3 regions of the Streptomyces sp. NPDC005496 genome follow, and region 3 is predicted to be linked to each of the others. Evidence: riboswitches for the same ligand, from Rfam matches in the RefSeq annotation. Region 3 holds a riboswitch; each other region holds the start of a gene.

Region 1 (6,492 bases), on a different contig from region 3:
GCCCTCGCTCTCGGCTGCGGACAGCTGGGCCTGCCCCTCGGCGCGCGCGGTCTCCATCTCGTTCTGGAGCTTACGCAGGGCCGCCTCGCCCCGCTTGACGTCACTGAGGGCGCTTCGCAGCTTGCGGTGAAGCGATTCGGCTTCCTTGCGGGCCGACTCCAACTCCGTCCGCAGCCGTTCGGTCTCGGCCCTGGTCTGGCCGCGGGCCGCCGCGAGTTCCTCGCGCAGCCGCTCCAGCTCGGCGCGGTTCTCCTCGTCGGCGCGCTCGGCGTCCGCCCGCAGGGCCTCCTCGCCCGCGGCGGTCACCAGCTTCACCCAGCCCGCGGGGCGCAACACGTAGGCCGCGGCCGCCACGTCCAGCGGGTCCGCGGCCGGAGGCGGTGAACCCGCGTCCAGGGCGCCGGTGAGCTCCGGCTGGGCCTCTCTCAGCTTCTCGGCGATGCGCTGCCTGAACAGCGGGTCCGTCTCCAGGGCCGCGGCCATGGCGTTGCCCGCGAACTTCGCCCGCCGATTGGGGGCGAAGCGCGCGTACTGCCGCAGCTGCGCGGGCAGTTCGGCCACGGTCAAACCGCCGAAGCCGTCGGAGACGATCTGTACGACCCGGCGCCGCACGCCGTCGGGCAGCGGGCGGTCGAGCACCTCGGCGGTGCCGTCGTCCGGCTCCCCGCCTGTGGTCTCCACCATCCGTCACACCCCAATTTCTCGCGGGGCCCTCCCCCACTCTCGGCTTCGCTCGAGCGGGGGGACCCCCATCGTCAGGAGCCGGCGCCCGGCCTGTCCACCAGTTCCACCTGATCCACCGCGTTGCACCAGCGGCAGCGCACCGAGTCGATGGTCTCACTGACCACCTCGCGCTCCTCGACCTTCGGCTCGCCGGCGAGGTCGAGGTGCACGTACTCGACGACCTTCGAGGAGCGGGTCACGTCGAAACGCGTGAGGTTGCCGCAGAGCATGCAGCGCCACCGCGTCTCGGCGGTCGGCAGGGGAACCGTCATCGTGGCTGTTCGCTTTCCCTCTAGTGTCCGTGATGCGCCAGCTTCCCTGGTGCGTGTGGCTCGTACCCTACGGCCTGGCGGGTCCTCGACGCTCGGCCGTCCACGCGGCGAGGCGGTCTGTGCGCTTCCGCCCGATTACGCCATGCTCTGTCGCATGACCGGTAAGTGGAGCGCGGTGATCGGCCGGAGCGTCCGGGGACAGTCCGCGCCGGTGACGTACGGACTGATCGGTGTGTGCTGCCTGATCTTCGTGATCGGCCCGGCGGCGGGACTGAACCCGGCGTACGGCACCGGGGACGACCTTTTCGCCGCCCAGCAGGCGTACTTCCGCCGCTGGGGCGTGATCCCCGCCGAGCTCCTCGACGGGCGGCCGCGCGCCCTGCTCACTCCCGCGACGGCGCTGTTCATCCACGGCAGCTGGCTCCACCTCCTCGGCAACATGCTCTTCCTCTACGTCTTCGGGGCGATGGCGGAGGAGCGCATGGGCCGCGCCGGGTTCGCCCTCTTCTATCTGGGCTGCGGGTACCTGGCCCTGCTCGGCTACGCGATCGCCAACGCCGAGTCCACACAGACCCTGGTCGGCGCGTCGGGGGCGATCTCCGCGGTCCTCGGAGCGTTCCTGTACCTGTTCCCCGGGGCCCGGGTGACCAGTCTCTTCCCGTTCCTCTTCTTCCTGCCGCTGCGCTTCCCGGCCTGGGTGGTCCTGCCCTTCTGGGCGGTCCTCCAGTGGCTCGCGGCGGGCCGCGACGACCAGGGGCCCGGGGTCGCCTACCTGGCCCACCTGCTGGGCTTCACCGCCGGGTTCCTCTGCGCCTGGGTGCGCTTCGGCCGTGCGACTAGAGTGAAAACCCCAGTGACGGCCCCCGAGGGAGAGAACCAGCCGTGATCACCGCGATCGTGCTCATCAAGACCAGCGTGGACCGGATCCCCGAGATCGCGGAGTCGATCGCGGCCCTCGACAGCGTCAGCGAGGTCTTCTCCGTCACCGGCACCTACGACCTCATCGCCATGGTCCGCGTGCAGGCGCACGACGACCTGGCCGACGTCATCCCGGGCCGCATCAGCAAGATCCCGGGCGTCGAGGGCACCGACACCCACGTCGCGTTCCGCACGTACTCCCAGCACGACCTGGAGGCGGCGTTCGCGATCGGCCTCGACTCCTGACCTGCCGGGACCGTACCGCGCCCGCCGCCTCCGGCCGCTGAGCCGTTTCTACGGCCTCAGACCGCCGGCACGCAACGCCCGTCCTGGGTCCGGTACCGCCACCGGGCGCCGTCCCGCACCAGTTCCCTCACGGCGCGGACGAAGCGCTCCACGTGCTCGTCCGGGGTGCCCGCGCCGAAGCTGACGCGGATCGCGTTCAGGGACTTCTCGCCGGGCGCGGCCTCCGGGGCCCCGCACTCCCCCTGGCTCTGCGGGTCGCTGCCGAGCAGGGTGCGCACCAGCGGGTGGGCGCAGAAGAGGCCGTCGCGCACGCCGATGCCGTACTCCGCGGACAGGGCCGCCGCGAAGTGCGAGCTGTTCCAGCCGTCGACGACGAACGAGATGACGCCCACCCGCGGGGCGTCGTCCCCGAACAGCGACAGGACCCGCACCTCGGGCACCTCGGCGAGGCCCGCGCGGACGGTGTCGATCAGGTGCTGCTCGCGGGCGACCAGGGAGTCGAAGCCGGCCTCGGTGAGCGCCTTGCAGGCCGACGCGATGGAGTAGACGCCGATCACGTTCGGGGAGCCGGCCTCGTGGCGGGCGGCGCTGTCGTGCCACTCGACGTCGACCCCGCCGTCCGCGCGCCGCGAGACCTTGCGGCTGGCGCCGCCCCCCGCGAGGTAGGGCTCGGCCTCGGTCAGCCAGTCGGCGCGGCCCGCGAGGACACCGGAGCCGAAGGGCGCGTACAGCTTGTGCCCGGAGAAGGCGACCCAGTCGACGTCCAGGTCCTTGACCGACACCGGGTGGTGCGGGGCGAGCTGGGCGGCGTCCAGGACGATGCGGGCGCCGTGCGCGTGGGCGGCGGCGGCCAGCTCGCGCACCGGCCACAGCTCGCCGGTGACGTTCGAGGCGCCGGTGACGCACACCAGGGCCGGGCCGTACGGGTCGCGGGCGGCCAGCGCGCGCTCCAGGGTGGCGACGGCCTCGTCCGGGGTGCGCGGGGCGTTCAGGTACGTCACGCGGGCGTCGCGCCAGGGCAGCAGCGAGGCGTGGTGCTCGGTCTCGAAGACGAAGACCTGGCAGTCCGCCGACAGGGCGGCGGCGAGCAGGTTGAGGGAGTCGGTGGTGGAGCGGGTGAAGACGACCTGGTCGCCGTCCCGGCAGTCGAGGAACTCGGCGACGGTCACGCGGGCGCTCTCGAAGAGGTCGGTGGAGAGCTGGGAGAGGTAGCCGGCGCCCCGGTGCACGCTGCCGTAGTACGGGGCGTACGCGGCGACGTCGTCCCAGACGCGCTGGAGGGCCGGGGCGCTGGCGGCGTAGTCCAGCGCGGCGTAGGTGACCTCGCCGCCGGTGACCAGGGGGACGGTGACATCCCGGCCGAGAACGGGCAGCGGGGCACAAACGGAACGGTCGGCGGCAGCGGTGGGGACAGACATGGCGAACTCCTGTGAGTGGCAGGCGAGATCGCTGTGCGGACAGCCCGCTCGGGGGGCGTCGACGGCACAGGAAGGAGGAGAAAAGGGTGTGCGGAGGCGGGGCTCTACGCCCTACCGCATTCGCTTGCTCACAGAAGGCTCCCTCGAACGACCAGGACCCCTGGCGGTGCTCACTCGGAAGAGTGCGAGGGGTCCGCGCTTGCCGTAGACCTCGCTGCCTACGGCCTGGTCTTCACCCGGGGCACCCCGCCACGGACGGAGGGTTGCCGGACAGCCGGCCGGGGCCTGATGGCTGTCGCTCATGACCTGGTACAGCATCTTGCCAGAAGATCTTCCACGCGCAAGGCGCGGTCCAGAATCCGGACCGCGCCCCGCCTCACCGTGTGTGCGGCTCAGGCGTTGCTGGCCGCGACCCACCGGTCCAGGGTGCGCTTCGCGGCCCCGGAGTCGACGGCCTCCGCGGCCCGTGCCATCCCGGCGCGGATCTGCTCCGCGAGCGGCCCGCTCCCCGGCTCCAGGGCGACCAGGGCCGCCGCCGCGTTCAGCAGCACCGCGTCCCGTACGGGCCCGCTCTCGCCGTTCAGCAGCCGCCGGGCCACGTCCGCGTTGTACGACGCGTCGGCGCCCCGCAGGGCCTCGACCGGGACCAGGTCGATGCCCACGTCACGCGGGTCGAAGGCGTCCTCGTGGACCTTCCCGTCGCGCACGACCCACACCCTGGACGTGGCGGTGGTGGTCAGCTCGTCGAGGCCGTCGTCGCCGCGGAACACCAGCGAGGAGTTGCCGCGTTCGGCGAAGACACCGGCGACGATGGGCGCCATCCGCAGATCGGCCACCCCGACGGCCTGGGCCTTGACCCGGGCCGGGTTGGTCAGCGGCCCCAGGAAGTTGAAGGTCGTGCGGATGCCCAACTGCCCGCGCGCGGCGGCCACATGACGCAGGGCGGGATGGAACTTCACCGCGAAGCAGAAGGTGATCCCGGCCTCCTCGGCCACCTCGGCGACCCGCTTCGGTGTCAGCTGGAGATTGACGCCCAGCTTCTCCAGGACGTCGGAGGCGCCGGACGCGCTCGACGCGGCCCGGTTGCCGTGCTTGACCACCTTGGCGCCCGTGCCGGCCACGACGATCGCCGACATGGTGGAGATGTTGACGGTCTTGGCGCCGTCGCCGCCCGTGCCGACGATGTCGACGGTCTCCCCGGGCACCTCGATCACGTTGGCGTGCTCGTACATCGCGCGGACCAGGCCGGAGATCTCCTCGACCGTCTCTCCCTTGGCCCGCAGCGCCACCGCGAACCCGGCGATCTGCGCGTCCGTGGCCTCACCGCGCATGATGCGGTCCATCGCCCAGGCCGTCTCGTCCGCGCTCTGGTCACGCCCGTCCAGGAGGCCGTTCAGCACCTGGGGCCAGGAACGGCCCGCCGCGATGTCGCCTCCAGCGGGGGTCACAGCACTCATATGCCGCTCCTGGGTCCGTAGACAGATACGAGAAGACCGTGCACGAGGTGTCACGGGCAGGGTCCACCCTATCCACGCCCGGGGACGGCAAAGAGCCCCGTCCATGCAATGGACGGGGCTCCAGCCGTGGCGACCGGTCGGGACCGGGGCGGAGGATCAGTGGTGGCCGTGGCCGCTCGTGATCTCCTTGTACTCGTCGACCGTGGGCTTGGGGATCTGGTTCTCTCCCCCGTAGTACGCGTTGCTGAGCTTCGCGCGCAGCTTCTGCGTGCCCTTGACCTTGCGCTCGACGCCGTTCTCGTCGACCGCGGGGCCGATCTCGGCCGGCTGGTACTGCTCGTGCGCGGTGAGCGTGTGCAGCGCCTCCTGGCTGAGCGGCTCGTGCACCTCGACGAACTCACCGTGCGGCAGGCGCTTGATGATGCCCGACTCGCGGCCGTGCAGCACCTTGTCGCGGTCCCGGCGCTGGAGGCCGAGGCAGATCCGCTTGGTCACGATGAACGCGATCACCGGCGCCACGAAGAACGCGATGCGGACGAACCAGGTGATCGAGTTGATCGACATGTGGAAGTGGGTGGCGAAGAGGTCGTTGCCACCACCGATCAGCATGACGACGTACCAGGTGATCCACGCGACGCCCACGGCCGTACGGGTCGGGACGTTGCGCGGGCGGTCCAGGATGTGGTGCTCGCGCTTGTCGCCGGTGACCCAGGACTCGATGAACGGGTAGACCGCGATCACGACCAGCACGAGCGGGAAGATGACCAGCGGGACGAACACACCCAGGACGAGGGTGTGGCCCCACAGGTTGATCTCCCAGCCCGGCATGGTGCGGATCAGGCCCTCGGAGAAGCCCATGTACCAGTCGGGCTGGGCGCCGGTCGACACCTGGTCCGGCCGGTAGGGGCCGAGCGTCCAGATCGGGTTGATCGAGGCGATCGCCGCGATGATCGCGATGACACCGAAGACCAGGAAGAAGAAGCCGCCCGCCTTGGCCATGTAGACCGGCAGCAGGGGCATGCCGACGACGTTCTTCTCCGTCTTGCCCGGGCCCGCCCACTGGGTGTGCTTGTGGTAGAAGACCAGGATCAGGTGCGCCACGACCAGGCCGAGCATGATGCCCGGCAACAGCAGGACGTGGATCGAGTAGAACCGCGCGACGAAGTCGCCGCCCGGGAACTCGCCGCCGAAGAGGAAGAACGACAGGTACGTGCCGACGATCGGCACGGACAGGATCGCGCCCTCCATGAAGCGGACACCGGTGCCGGAGAGCAGGTCGTCCGGGAGCGAGTAGCCGGTGAATCCGGTGAACATGCCCAGGACGAACAGCAGGAAGCCGAACAGCCAGTTGACCTCACGCGGCTTGCGGAACGCGCCCGTGAAGAACACACGCATCATGTGGACGAACATGCCGGCCAGGAAGACCAGCGCCGACCAGTGGTGGATCTGCCGGATGAG
Region 2 (6,492 bases), on a different contig from region 3:
GTCGGCGAGCTGGTTCATCCCGCGCTCGAGACCGCGCCGTGCCTCCTCGTCGAACGCGATGATCTTGGCCATGTGAAGTGGTCCTCCCGGACTGGGGTGGATTGCTCCGGACCGCGCTGGCGCCCGCGACGGACGGCCTGCCTGCCTCGTGGTTCCTTGCCCCACATGGCCTGCGGGCCTCACCGACCCGGTCCTTCGTTGTCACTCTCACCTTCAGAGTGCTAACGCCAATGATTAGCACTCGACCCCCGAGAGTGCAAGGTGCTCCTCCCCAGCGAGCCCTATCGAGGGGGCGCGCGGAGCGCGTCGCGGCTGCCCTGCGAGCGCCTGCGCGGCCCCGAGCCACCCCCTCCGCGTCCGGAGCGGCGGGGACCCCGGCCGCTCCCGGGAACGCCCGAGGGGCCCGTACCCCTGATGGGATACGGGCCCCTCGACGTGAGTGAGTGCGTGCGTCGGTGGCCGATCGCGCCGAGATCAGACGGCGAGTTTGACCATGTCCGCCTGCGGACCCTTCTGGCCCTGCGAGATCTCGAACTCCACTCGCTGACCCTCTTCAAGGGTGCGGTAGCCGTCCATCTGAATCGCGCTGTAATGCACGAAGACGTCCGCACCACCGTCGACCGCGATGAAGCCGTACCCCTTCTCCGCGTTGAACCACTTGACGGTGCCCTGAGCCATGCCTAACTCCCCTATTACTGGCCCTTGCACAGATCCACACTTCGCGGATCCGGGTCAGACCTCACCCCCCAACGGTTGGGGGTGTGCGCCGGAACGCGTCGACCGCGGCTGAATGTATCTGTCCAACTGCCGTCTGCAACAGGTCAATCGGACGAGAATTCCGGGCATCGGCGATCGGCCGTATGTGGAGAATTCACACATATTCAGGGCAAGTCGGGCCCCGTAAATGCCGTAAAAGGCTCAAAAATGCCGGGTACATTGGCTGCTTCTTATCGGGCACCGGGTCGGTGTTCATATGCACCCGGCATGGAAAGCGAAGCGGCTTCCCCAACTGTACCGCGCTCAACCATGCAGAATTGCCCCCTCCGTTTCTCTCACGGAGAGGGCAATCCGGTTGAACGGTGCGTCGTCAGCAGCCGCCGGCCACGGCCGGGATGATCGAGACGCCGGCGCCGTCGGGCGTCGCCGTCTCCAGGCCCTGCTCGAAACGCACGTCGTCGTCGTTCACGTACACGTTCACGAAGCGGCGCAGCTTGCCCTGGTCGTCCAGGACGCGCGCGGCGATGCCCGTGTGGTTCTTCTCCAGGTCCGAGATGACCTCGGCGAGGGTCGCGCCCTCCGCCGGGACCTCGGCCTTGCCGCCCGTGTAGGTGCGCAGGATCGTGGGGATGCGAACGTTGACGCTCATGATGCGAGGCCAGCCTCTCGGAAGGAGTCCAGGTTCGGGCGGATGGTCGCGGTCAGACCGGTCCCGGCCACCGCGTCGAGGGTCTTGAGGCCGTCACCGGTGTTGAGGACGACTGTGGTCAGCGCCGGGTCCAGGGCGCCGCTCTCGATCAGCTTCTTCGTGACGCCCACGGTCACCCCGCCCGCCGTCTCGGCGAAGATGCCCTCGGTGCGCGCCAGCAGCTTGATCGCGTCGACGATCTGGCCGTCGTCGACATCCTCCACCGCGCCGCCCGTCCGGCGCGCGATGTCGAGGACGTACGGCCCGTCGGCCGGGTTGCCGATGGCGAGCGACTTGGCGATCGTGTCCGGCTTCTGCGGCCGCACGACGTCGTGCCCCGCCTTGTAGGCCACCGACACCGGCGAGCAGCCCTCGGCCTGGGCGCCGAAGATCTTGTACGGCCTGTCCTCGACCAGCCCGAGCCTGATCAGCTCCTGGAGGCCCTTGTCGATCTTCGTGAGCTGCGAGCCGGACGCGATCGGCACGACGAGCTGGTCCGGCAGCCGCCAGCCGAGCTGCTCGCAGATCTCGTACGCGAGGGTCTTCGAGCCCTCCGCGTAGTACGGCCGCAGGTTGACGTTGACGAAGCCCCAGCCCTCGCCGGCCGGGTCGCCGATGAGCTCGGAGCAGAAGCGGTTGACGTCGTCGTAGTTGCCCTCGATGCCGACGAGCTCGCCGCCGTAGACCGCGGCCATGACGATCTTGCCCTGCTCCAGGTCGTGCGGGATGAACACGCAGGAGCGGAAGCCGGCCCGGGCGGCGGCGGCACCGACGGCGCCGGCCAGGTTCCCGGTGGAGGAGCAGGAGAGCGTGGTGAAGCCGAAGGCGCGGGCGGCCTCCAGGGCCTGCGCGACGACGCGGTCCTTGAAGGAGTGCGTCGGGTTGCCGGAGTCGTCCTTGACGAACAGCTTGCCGGCCTCGACACCCAGCTCGCGGGCGAGGTTGTCGGCCTGCACGAGCTTGGTCCAGCCCGGGTTGATGTTCGGCTTGTCGGCGACGTCGGCCGGGACGGGCAGCAGGGGCGCGTAGCGCCAGATGTTCGCGGGTCCCGCCTCGATGCGCTTGCGGAGGTCCTCGGTGTCGTAGTCCGAGAAGTCGTAGGCGATCTCCAGCGGGCCGAAACACTCCTCGCAGGCGAAGACCGGGCCGAGCGGCACGCGGTGTCCGCACTCGCGGCAGGAGAGGGCGGCGGCGGGGCCGAGATCGACGGAGTCCGCGGCGGAGGGGGAGTTCGTGGTGCTTGCAACTGTCTGCGCAGCCATGGAGGCGAGGCCCTTTCTCCTCATCTTCCTCACGGCGCACTTCGCCGTGAGACGGATTTGGCACCTTCCCTAGCCGGGAGCCTCGCGACGCTGATCGGCGATGATCAGGACGAGACCGGCTGGAGGGTTGCCGGGGCTTCAACGGGCCGTATCCCTCTGCCCCTCTGGATGAGCGGTGTTCAGTTGTTGATCTGCGCGCGGTTCCCGGATCAGGACATGCGATGGTCATCCGCGTTGTTCAAGACTGTAACCGACGGCCAGGACAGTTGAGATAGTCGTCCGAACCGCGAGATGGATCACACCCCGGGTGGGCGTGTGAGCAGACAGTGAGGAGCCGCAGACCGTGCTGGAAGAAGTCGAGCGCTGGCTGAGCACCCGCTCCTGGTCCGTCACCGATCGTCCGCTGCACCGGCTGATGGCCGCGAAACGCGCCGCGGGCTCGACGGTCAGCGTCGTGCTGCCCGCGCTGAACGAGGAAGAGACCGTCGGCGAGATCGTCGCCGTCATCCGCCACGACCTCATGCGGCAGGTCCCGCTCGTCGACGAGATCGTCGTCGTCGACTCGGGCTCGACCGACCGCACCTCGGCGGTCGCCGCCGCGGCGGGCGCCCGGGTGGTGCACCGGGACGAGATACTGCCGCGCCTGCCGGCCGTCCCCGGCAAAGGCGAGGTCCTGTGGCGGTCACTGCTCGTGACGAGCGGGGACATCGTCTGCTTCGTCGACGCGGACCTGAAGGAGTTCTCGTCCGACTTCGTCACCGGGATCGTGGGCCCGCTGCTCACCGATCCGGGCGTCGATCTCGTCAAGGCCATGTACGACCGGCCGCTGACCGTGTCCGACGGGTCCGCCGCCGGCACGACCGCCGCGGGCCAGGGCGGCCGGGTCACGGAGCTGATGGCGCGCCCGCTGCTGAACATGCACTGGCCGCAGCTCGCGGGCTTCGTGCAGCCGCTGGGCGGCGAGTACGCGGCCCGCCGGTCCCTGCTGGAGCGGCTGCCGTTCCCCGTCGGGTACGGCGTCGAGCTCGGCATGCTGGTCGACGCGCTGCACCTGGTGGGCCTGGACGCGCTCGCGCAGGTCGACGTGGGGGTGCGCAGGCACCGCCACCAGGACGGGCAGGCGCTCGGCCGGATGGCGGCGGCGATCTACCGCACCGCGCAGCTCCGGCTGGCCCGCGGCCATCTGATCCGCCCGGCGCTCACCCAGTTCGAGCGGGGCGACGACGGCTTCGAGCCGCGCACCTACTCGGTGGACACCGAGGAGCGGCCCCCGATGACGGAGATCTCCGAGTACCGCTCACGCAGAGTGGCGTGAGACCGCTCCCGGAGTGACGGGCCGTGACGGGTTCCGGCGGTCGTATACGGCCGGTACCCGTCAGGTCCGTACGTTTGAGCGGTTCCGACCCGGGCTAAGTTGAGGCTTATGGCTTCCACGCACGGTGACCACCAGATCCTTGTCGCGTCCAACCGCGGACCGGTCTCCTACGAGGTACGCGAGGACGGCTCGCTCCACGCCCGGCGCGGCGGGGGCGGACTGGTCTCGGGGCTCTCGGCGATCGGACCGGACGCGGGCGCTCTGTGGGTGTGCGCGGCCCTCGGCGACGGGGACCGCGAGGCGGTGCGGCGCGGGGTCGGCGAGGACGGCGTGCGGATGCTCGACATCGACGCCGAGGTGCACGCGGACGCGTACAACGGCATCGCGAACTCGGTGCTCTGGTTCGTTCACCACATGCTGTACCAGACGCCCCTGGAGCCGGTCTTCGACGCGGAGTTCCGGCGCCAGTGGGCGTCGTACGAGGCGTACAACCGGGCCTTCGCGAAGGCGCTGGCGGAGTCCGCGGCCACCGGCGCCTCGGTCCTGGTGCAGGACTACCACCTGACGCTGGTGCCCGGGATGCTCCGCGAGCTGCGGCCGGACCTGCTCATCGGGCACTTCTCGCACACCCCGTGGGCGCCCGTCGACTACTTCCGGATGCTGCCCGACGACATCGCGGACCAGGTGCTGCGCGGGATGCTGGGCGCGGACCGGCTGGGCTTCCTGACCCGGCGCTGGGCGGACGCGTTCACCGCGTGCTGCGCGGAGCTGGCCGGCGGGGTCGGCGACACCCGGATCGGGGTGCACGGCCTGGGCGCGGACGCGGACTTCCTGCGGGCGCGCTCGCACGAGGCGGACGTGGACGACCGGATGGCGGCGCTGCGGGAGCAGATCGGCACGTCTCCCGAGGGGACGCCGCGGCGGACGGTCGTGCGGGTCGACCGCACCGAGCTGTCGAAGAACATCGTGCGGGGCCTGCTGGCGTACGAGCAGCTGCTCGCGGACCGTCCGGAGTGGCACGAGCGCGTGGTGCACGTCGCCTTCGCCTATCCCTCCCGGCAGGACCTGGCCGTCTACCGGGAGTACACGGCCGAGGTGCAGCGCGTCGCCGACGCGATCAACTCCCGGTTCGGGACGCCGGGCTGGACGCCGGTGGTGCTGCACGTCAAGGACGACTTCGCCCGGTCCCTCGCGGCGTACCGGCTCGCGGACGTGGCGCTGGTCAACCCGATCCGGGACGGCATGAACCTGGTCGCCAAGGAGGTGCCCGTCGTCTCGGACGGGGGGTGCGTCCTGGTGCTCTCCCGGGAGGCGGGGGCGCACGAGGAGCTGGGCGAGGACGCCGTCACGGTGAATCCGTACGACGTGGTGGGCACCGCTCGCGCGCTGCACGAGGCGCTGACGCTGCCGCCGGACGAGCGCGCCACCCGCACCAAGCGGCTGGCCGCCGCGGCGACGGCGCTCCCGCCCGCCCAGTGGTTCCTGGACCAGCTGAACGCCCTGCGGGCCTGAGCCCCGGGCCGTCCGGGGTCCCCGGACGGCTCCCCCGGCGCCCGGCACGGTGGGTCCCGTGCCGGGCGCCGCGGTGTGTCAGACGATCCGGTCCGCCAAGGCGGCGAGGAGTGCGACGACCCCGGCCGGCCCTTCGACCACGAGGTCGGCCCGCTCGGCGAGTTCGGCGACCTCGGAGCTGCCGCTGCACACCAGCAGGCCCGGTACGCCGTCGGAGCGGAGCTTGTCGACGGCGGCGAAGGCGGGCAGGTCGCCCAGGTCGTCCCCGGCGTAGAGGACGGCCTCGGCGCCGGTCTCGCGCACGTACTCGGTGAGGGCGACGCCCTTGTCCACGCCGGGCGGCCGCAGCTCCAGGACCATCCGGCCGGGCTCGACGATCAGGCCGTGCCGGGCGGCCAGCTCCGTGAGCGGGCCGCGCAGGGTCTCGAAGGCGGCCTGCGGGTCGGCGGCGCGGCGCGTGTGCACGGCGACGGCGCGGCCCTTCTCCTCGATCCAGGTGCCCTGCCAGGCGCCGATCTCGTCCAGGAAACCGGGCAGCTCGGCGCGGACCGCGGCGACCCCGGGGTGCGGTGCGGGCGCGTTGACCGTGCCGCTCACCGCGTCCCAGCGCTCGGCGCCGTAGTGCCCGAGGACCACCAGGTGCTCCAGGCCGGGGACGCCCGCGAAGCCGCCGTGGCGGACCGCGACGCCCGCCGGGCGCCCGGTGACGACGGCCACGGACGCCACCTTGGGGGCGAGGGCCGCGAGGGCGGGGACCGCGCCGGGGTGGGCCCTGGCCTGTTCGGGGTCGGGGACGATCGGCGCGAGTGTCCCGTCGAAGTCGAGTGCGATCACGGCCCGGCCGGGCCGTCCCAGGATGGCGTCGAGTCCCTCGCGTCCGGCCGTGGTCACCGGCGTCGGCAGGGAGTCCGTGGAGTCCGCGTTGCTGCCCATACGACGACCCTATCCGCGAGGGGCGGTACGCACGCATGTCTCATCGCGTCAGGTGCGGGCCGCCG
Region 3 (6,492 bases):
CAGGTGCGTGCTCTCGGCGTGCCGGGCGTAGAGCCTCGTACTGGACGTACTTGGGTCTGCGCCCGGTGCGGCGAGAGTGCGTGCATGGCGTCGCGAGGCAGACGGGAATTGTCAGACAGGCCCTAGCACGGCGACCTGTCCGGCGTCAGGACGCCACGCGGTCCGCCTCCGCGTCGGAGCGCCGGGCGGCGGGCTCGGCCAGGCCGAGGTGGTCGCGCAGGGTCGTGCCCGTGTAGTCGTGCCGGAAGACGCCGCGTTCCTGGAGGAGGGGTACGACCCGGTCGGCGAAGGGGTCGAGTCCGCCGGGCGTGATGTGCGGGACCAGGATGAAGCCGTCGGCGGCGTCCGCCTGGACCAGGGAGTCGATGGACTCGGCGACCGTGGCCGGGGAGCCGATGAAGGTCTGGCGGTTGCCGGTCTCGATGACGAGGTCGCGGATGGACCACTTGTTCGCGGCGGCGAGCTCGCGCCACTCCCTGGCGGTGGCGACCGGGTCGCGGTACATCCGCACCTGGGCGCGGCCCCGGGCGACGGTGTGCTCGCCGGGGTCGGGGTCGATGTCGGGCAGCGGGCCGTCGGGGTCGTACCCGGACAGGTCGCGGTTCCAGACGAACTCCAGGTGCTTGATCGCGGTCGCTCCGCTGACCTGGAGGCGGCGCACCTCGTGGGCGATCTCCTCCGCCTCGGCGTCCGTGTCGCCGAGGACGAAGGTCGCGGCGGGCAGGATCAGCAGCTGGTCGTGGGTGCGGCCGTGGCGGGCCAGGCGTCCCTTGACGTCGCTGTAGAACGCGCGGCCCGCCTGCAGGGTGCTGTGCCGGCTGAAAATGGCGTCCGCGTCGGCGGCGGCGAACTCCCGCCCCTCCTCGGAGTCGCCGGCCTGGAAGATCACGGGGCGCCCCTGCGGACTGCGCGGGACGTTGAACCGGCCCTGGATGTCGAAGTGCTGCCCCCGGTGCGCGAAGGCGCCGGCGCGCGCGTCCCGCAGGAAGGTGCCGCTCTGCTGGTCGGCGGCGATCTCATCCCCGTGCCAGGAGTCGAAGAGTTCGTGGGCGGTCGCAAGGAACTCCCTGGCCCTGGAGTACCGCTCCTCCTGCGGGAGGAAGCCGCCGCGGCGGAAGTTCTCCCCGGTGAAGGCGTCCCAGGAGGTGACGACGTTCCAGGCGGCCCGCCCGTCGGAGAGGTGGTCGAGGCTCGCGAACTGCCGGGCCACTTCGTAGGGTTCGTTGAAGGTGGAGTTGATGGTGCCGGTCAGGCCGAGGCGGTCGGTGACGGCGGCGAGGGCCGACAGGACGGTGAAGGTGTCGGGGCGGCCCACGACGTCCAGGTCGTAGATGCGTCCGCCCTGTTCGCGCAGCCTGAGCCCCTCGGCGAGGAACAGGAAGTCGAACTTGGCGCGTTCGGCGGTCCGCGCGAAGTGCGCGAACGAATCGAACTCGATGTGGCTCCCCGCCGCGGGGTCGCTCCACACGGTGGTGTTGTTGACTCCGGGGAAGTGGGCCGCGAGGTGGATCTGCTTCAGCGGCTTGTCGGACGACGTGGTCAACGGCTTGCTCATGGCTGGAAGTCCTCGGGCTCAGGCGGTGGCGTAGCGGTTCGCGGGGCGGGCGAGGCCGAGCAGGCCGCGCAGGGTGTCGCTCTCGTACGCGTGCCGGAACACCTCGCGGCGCTGGAGTTCGGGCACCAGGCCCCGGGTGATCGCCGGGAGGTCGTGACCGGCGACGGCGGGCCGCAGCCGGAAGCCGGACAGTCCGGCCTCGCTCAACTCCGTCAGCAGGTCGGCCAGTTGTGCGGGCGTCCCGGTGAAGACGGGTGCGTCACCGGTGTACGGGTGTCCCGCCAGGTCGTCCAGGCGGTCGCGGCGGGCGGCCGCCGCGGCCGGGTCCTCGTCGAGGAAGACCAGGAGGTCGCCGAAGAGGTGGAGCGGCTCCTCGGCGCGTCCGCCGGCGGCCCGGGCGGTGCGGACGGCGGCGACGAGGTCGCGGGCCTGGCCGCTGTCGTGCGGGGTGAGAAATCCGAGGTCGGCGGAGCCGGCGAGCAGACGGAACGGGGCGCCCGAGGGGGTCTGGTGGGCGAGTGCGCCGACGAGGGGCTGGCCCTGCGGGGGCCGGGGGGTGATCGAGGGCCCCTTGACGCTGAAGTGCCTGCTCTCGAAGTCGATGTAGTGCAGCTTGTCGCGGTCGATGAAGCGGCCGGTGGCGGTGTCGCGGATCTCCGCGTCGTCCTCCCAGCTGTCCCAGAGGCGGCGCACGGCCTCGACGTAGTCGGCGGCCTCCTCGAAGAGCTCGGCGGCCTGATCCGGGGCGGCGGCCGTGCCGGGTACCTCGGCGGGGAGGCCGGGGACCGTACGGCGGCCGAAGTGGGCGGCCTCGTCCGGCCGGGCCGACACCTGGACGCGCAGGCCCGCGCGGCCGTTGCTGACGTAGTCCAGGGTGGCGACGGCCTTCGAGATGTGGAACGGCTCGGTGTGTGTGGCGACGACGGTGGGGACCAGTCCGATGTGCCGGGTCAGCGGGGCGACGCGGGCTGCGACGAGCACCGCGTCGAGCCGGCCGCGCACCTGGTCGGTACGTGCGTCGGGGCCGGCGGGGAGGGAGGACTGGAGTCCGAGGGAGTCCTCGATGGTGACGAAGTCGAGCAGGCCGTGTTCGGCCTCGGTGACGAGATCGGCCCAGTAGCGGGCGGTGAACAGCTCCTGGGGGCGGGCCTCGGGCTCGCGCCAGGCGGCCGGGTGCCAGCCCGCGCCGTCGAGCGCGACGGCGAGGTGCAGCGGGGAGTTCGGGGACACGGAGGGGTGCCTTCCTGGTCGACCATGGGAGATCGCCGGCCCTCGTCCGGTGGGGGCGGCGGCGCGGGTGCACGGTCAGGGACGACAGAGCGCGCCGGCCACGCGCAGCAGGTCGATGTGCGGCCGGGAGTACAGGCGGACACAGCCGCGTGGGGTGAACGTCACCACGGGACGGCGGAACGCGGGCGACGCGACTCCCATCGCTCCCACCTCCGCCTCCGCACTCGGTGCCCTCCAGAGCGGCAACCAAGCGGCCGCGCCCTTTGTTCCGCCGAACTGTACGCCGCGCCGCGGGAGTCGGGCATGCCGCCGACCACGTCGTGAGACGGCGCGGACGCCTTCTTGACGCTCCCCCGGGGCGCGGCGACACTGCTGAGGACGGTCACGATTGTCAGCGCCCCGCGAGTGTTCGTGCTCGTACGGTCATCGGCCCCGGCCCGCTGGCAGGCAACCCTTCCACCGCGACGGGGTGCCCCGGGTGACGACCGGGTTCCGCCGGTGCGGCGGGACAAGCGTGGTCTCGCGTCTCGCGAGCCCCGAGCGTGGACCGGTGGGAATGCCCAGGAACGACTTGACGAGGCGCCTGCACATCGATCTGCTGCGTGTCTCCAGCGCGTACTAAGGACCGTCCGGCCCTCCGCGTCGCTGCCCGCGAGGCACCTTCGCATACTCGGGTCCGCGCTCCCGGCGTGCCCGGCGACGAGCCCGGCACCGCACGTACGCGGGCCCGCGCCCGGCGCGCGAGCGAGCGTGCCTGACGTCGCGAGGCGGACGGGAGAGGCCGGACAGGTCCCGGTTCCGGCGATCCCGGACCGGTACGAGAGAAGCGCGGTCACTCCGTTTCGTCACGGCGCCCACGAGGCGGCCGGGACTTCCTCACCCATGGAGAGTCATGCCCGAGACCCTGTCGCACGCCTCCAGCACGAGCACTCCCCGCACCGGCACGCCCGAGCCCGGAACCACCGACCCCACCGGCGCCTGTTCCGGCGTCGGGGACACACCCGGCACTCAGTCCTCCCCCGCGGAGTCCGCCGACGCCGGTGCCCCGGCCCGGTGTGCGTCGTCCTTCCGCGCGGCCGCGCCGCTCGACGCGCTCCCCCGGCCCCGCGGCGCGGGTTCGGCCGGCGCTCAGCAGCACGTCCACAACCGGATCGGCGTCGGTCTCGCCGGCGGTTTCTACCCGGCCCCGCACCGCTATCAGCTGTACCTGTCCCCGGACTGTCCGCGCTCGCTGCGCGTCGCGGTCACCGTCGACCTGCTGGGCCTCGGGGACTTCGTCGCCACCCTTCCCGCGGGCCCCGCTGCCCCTGGCGGCCCGGACTGCTCCGCCTCCCTGCGCCGAGCCTACGAGGCCACCTGGCACCACTACGACGGCCCGCTCGCCGTGCCCGCGCTGTGCGACCGGTGGACCGGACGTGTGGTCAGCAACCACACGCCGGACATCCTGCGCGACCTGGCCGGCCTGGCGGACCGCACCGGGGCACAGGTCCCCGCCCTCCGTCCGCCGGCCCACGCGGCGGACATCGACGCCCTGCGCGAGCTCCTCGACACGGAGGTCACCCCGGACGCCCGGCCAGGGCGCCGGTCGGCCGCGCTGGACCGACTGAACGGGCAACTCGCCTCGTCTCCCTACGTGTTGGGCCACGAGATGAGTGCCGCGGACGTGGACCTCTGGGCCGCCCTCGTCCATCTCGACGCTCCCGGCGCCCTCGCCCCGTACGAGCACCTCCGGGGTTATGTGCGGCGGCTCGGTGCCCACCCGGCGTTCCGGGGGAAGACGAGCCGGAGCGAGGGGGCGGGCGTCGCACCGCTTCGGCGACGGTAGTCCGGACCGGCGGAGGCACCGCCTCCGCCGGCCGTCGTCACTCCGCGGCGCCCATCGCCTCCCGGGAGATCTGCTCGAACTGCGCGGCCATCGCCTCCTGGAGGGCCTGGGCGGCCGACAGCGGGCGGACCATCACCGTGAAGTCGTCGATCCTTCCGTCCTCGTCGAGGTGCAGGAAATCGCAGCCCTCGATCTCCTTGTCGCCCACCTTCGCCCGGAAGATCAGGGCGTGGTCGACGCCGTCGGCGTCACCGATCTCACGGACGTAGTGGAAGTCGGTGAAGACGCGCGAGACGCCGCGGACGATGGCCGCGGTGATCGCCCTGCCGGTGTACGGCTTGAACACCACCGGGCTGGTGAACACCACGTTCTCGGCCAGCAGCGCCTCGATCGCGGCGTGGTCGCCGGCCTCCACCGCCTTGCGGAAGGGATGCATCGCGCCCACCTCTCATAGTCAACTAATTGAATAGGTGTGGAAGAGATTACTCGCGTCGGCGGCCGGACATCTAGCCTTGCGGGCATGGCATTGCGCAACGCGGTCCTGGCCGCGCTTCTGGACGGCGAGGCATCGGGCTACGACCTGGCCAAGGGGTTCGACGCGGCGATCGCCAACTTCTGGATGGCGACGCCCCAGCAGCTGTACCGGGAACTCGACCGCATGGCCGCCGAGGGGCTCATCGAGGCGCGGCTCGTGCGCCAGGAGCGCCGGCCGGACAAGCGGATGTTCTCGCTGACGGACGCCGGGCGCCGTGCCCTGCGCGATTTCACCGGCGCCCCGCCCCGGCCCACGGCCATCCGGGACGAGCTCCTGGTCAAGGTGCACGCGGTGGACGAGGGCGATCCCGACGCCGTACGCGCGTCGATCACCGAGCGGCTGGAGGGGGCCCGCGCGAAGCTGGCCCGCTACGACCGGCTGCGCGCCCGCCTCCTCGACGGGCGGACCGAGGACGCGTACCTCGCCGAGGCGGAACGGGTCGGGCCGTATCTGACGCTGATGCGGGGCCGTTCGTTCGAGCGGGAGAACATCGCCTGGGCGGAACGGGCGCTGCGCGTCCTGGAGCAACGCACCGCCGTACGCGGGTAGTTCCGGGAGCAGTGCACGGCCTTCCCCGACGGGAGGCGGCCCGCCTTGCCGGTCGGTGCGGCCCGCACGTATTCCCTCCGGCCCATTGGAAGTCCTATGGCAGCGAATGGCATGTCTATTGGTCACCTATGGGCCGTACGGCCTACCGTCGCGGTATGTCGAAGATTCTTTTTGTGATGACCGGCGCCGACCACTGGACGCTGGCGGACGGCAGCAAGCACCCGACCGGCTTCTGGGCCGAGGAAGCGGTCGCCCCGTACGAGGCGTTCACGGCGGCGGGCCACGAGATCGTGGTCGCCACACCCGGCGGGGTCGTCCCCACCGTGGACCGGGCGAGCCTGGCGCCCGAGGCCAACGGCGGACAGGACAACGCCGACAGGATCGCCGGGGCCCTGGACTCGATGGACGCGCTCCGCGAGCCGATCCGGCTGGAGGACGTGCGGCTCGACGACTACGCGGCCGTGTTCTACCCCGGCGGGCACGGCCCGATGGAGGACCTCGCGGTCGACGCGGTCTCCGGACGCCTCCTCACCCTCGCGCTGACGTCGGGCAAGCCGCTCGGCGTGGTCTGCCACGCCCCCGCCGCGCTGCTCGCCGCGCAGGGCGAGGACGGCCGCAACGCCTTCGCCGGATACCGCCTGACCGGCTTCACCAACGCGGAGGAGACGCAGGCCGGACTCGCCGGCAAGGCGAAGTGGCTGCTCCAGGACCGCCTGGTCGAGGCGGGCGCGGACTTCCAGGAGAGCGAGCCGTGGGCACCGCACGTGGTGGTCGACCGCAATTTGGTCACCGGACAGA

Evidence for each region. Region 3 has a riboswitch for S-adenosylmethionine ahead of ACFYQQ_RS14035 (glutathione S-transferase family protein). Riboswitches for the same ligand answer to the same signal wherever they lie in the genome.
Region 1: it holds a riboswitch for S-adenosylmethionine, as region 3 does, so the genes downstream of both, ACFYQQ_RS38735 (aminotransferase class V-fold PLP-dependent enzyme) here and ACFYQQ_RS14035 (glutathione S-transferase family protein) in region 3, are expected to answer to the same signal.
Region 2: it holds a riboswitch for S-adenosylmethionine, as region 3 does, so the genes downstream of both, thrC (threonine synthase) here and ACFYQQ_RS14035 (glutathione S-transferase family protein) in region 3, are expected to answer to the same signal.

The regions. Positions count from the first base shown of each region.
Region 1 covers NZ_JBIAJQ010000020.1:6,251-12,742, reverse strand. The annotation lists gene ACFYQQ_RS38755 (NYN domain-containing protein) at 1-684, opposite strand, end outside; gene ACFYQQ_RS38750 (hypothetical protein) at 756-995, opposite strand; gene ACFYQQ_RS38745 (rhomboid family intramembrane serine protease) at 1,150-1,881, shown strand; gene ACFYQQ_RS38740 (Lrp/AsnC ligand binding domain-containing protein) at 1,878-2,159, shown strand; gene ACFYQQ_RS38735 (aminotransferase class V-fold PLP-dependent enzyme) at 2,216-3,577, opposite strand; SAM riboswitch class IV at 3,768-3,884, opposite strand; gene trpD (anthranilate phosphoribosyltransferase) at 3,970-5,034, opposite strand; gene ACFYQQ_RS38725 (cytochrome bc complex cytochrome b subunit) at 5,191-6,492, opposite strand, start outside.
Region 2 covers NZ_JBIAJQ010000007.1:357,455-363,946, forward strand. The annotation lists gene groL (chaperonin GroEL) at 1-72, opposite strand, end outside; gene ACFYQQ_RS23270 (cold-shock protein) at 475-678, opposite strand; gene ACFYQQ_RS23275 (MoaD/ThiS family protein) at 1,088-1,366, opposite strand; gene thrC (threonine synthase) at 1,363-2,667, opposite strand; SAM riboswitch class I at 2,685-2,842, opposite strand; gene ACFYQQ_RS23285 (glucosyl-3-phosphoglycerate synthase) at 3,011-3,982, shown strand; gene ACFYQQ_RS23290 (trehalose-6-phosphate synthase) at 4,091-5,494, shown strand; gene otsB (trehalose-phosphatase) at 5,573-6,427, opposite strand.
Region 3 covers NZ_JBIAJQ010000004.1:349,004-355,495, forward strand. The annotation lists gene ACFYQQ_RS14020 (NtaA/DmoA family FMN-dependent monooxygenase) at 146-1,555, opposite strand; gene ACFYQQ_RS14025 (LLM class flavin-dependent oxidoreductase) at 1,574-2,785, opposite strand; gene ACFYQQ_RS14030 (putative leader peptide) at 2,861-2,986, opposite strand; SAM riboswitch class IV at 3,166-3,306, shown strand; gene ACFYQQ_RS14035 (glutathione S-transferase family protein) at 3,678-4,610, shown strand; gene ACFYQQ_RS14040 (nuclear transport factor 2 family protein) at 4,648-5,046, opposite strand; gene ACFYQQ_RS14045 (PadR family transcriptional regulator) at 5,131-5,694, shown strand; gene ACFYQQ_RS14050 (type 1 glutamine amidotransferase domain-containing protein) at 5,850-6,492, shown strand, end outside.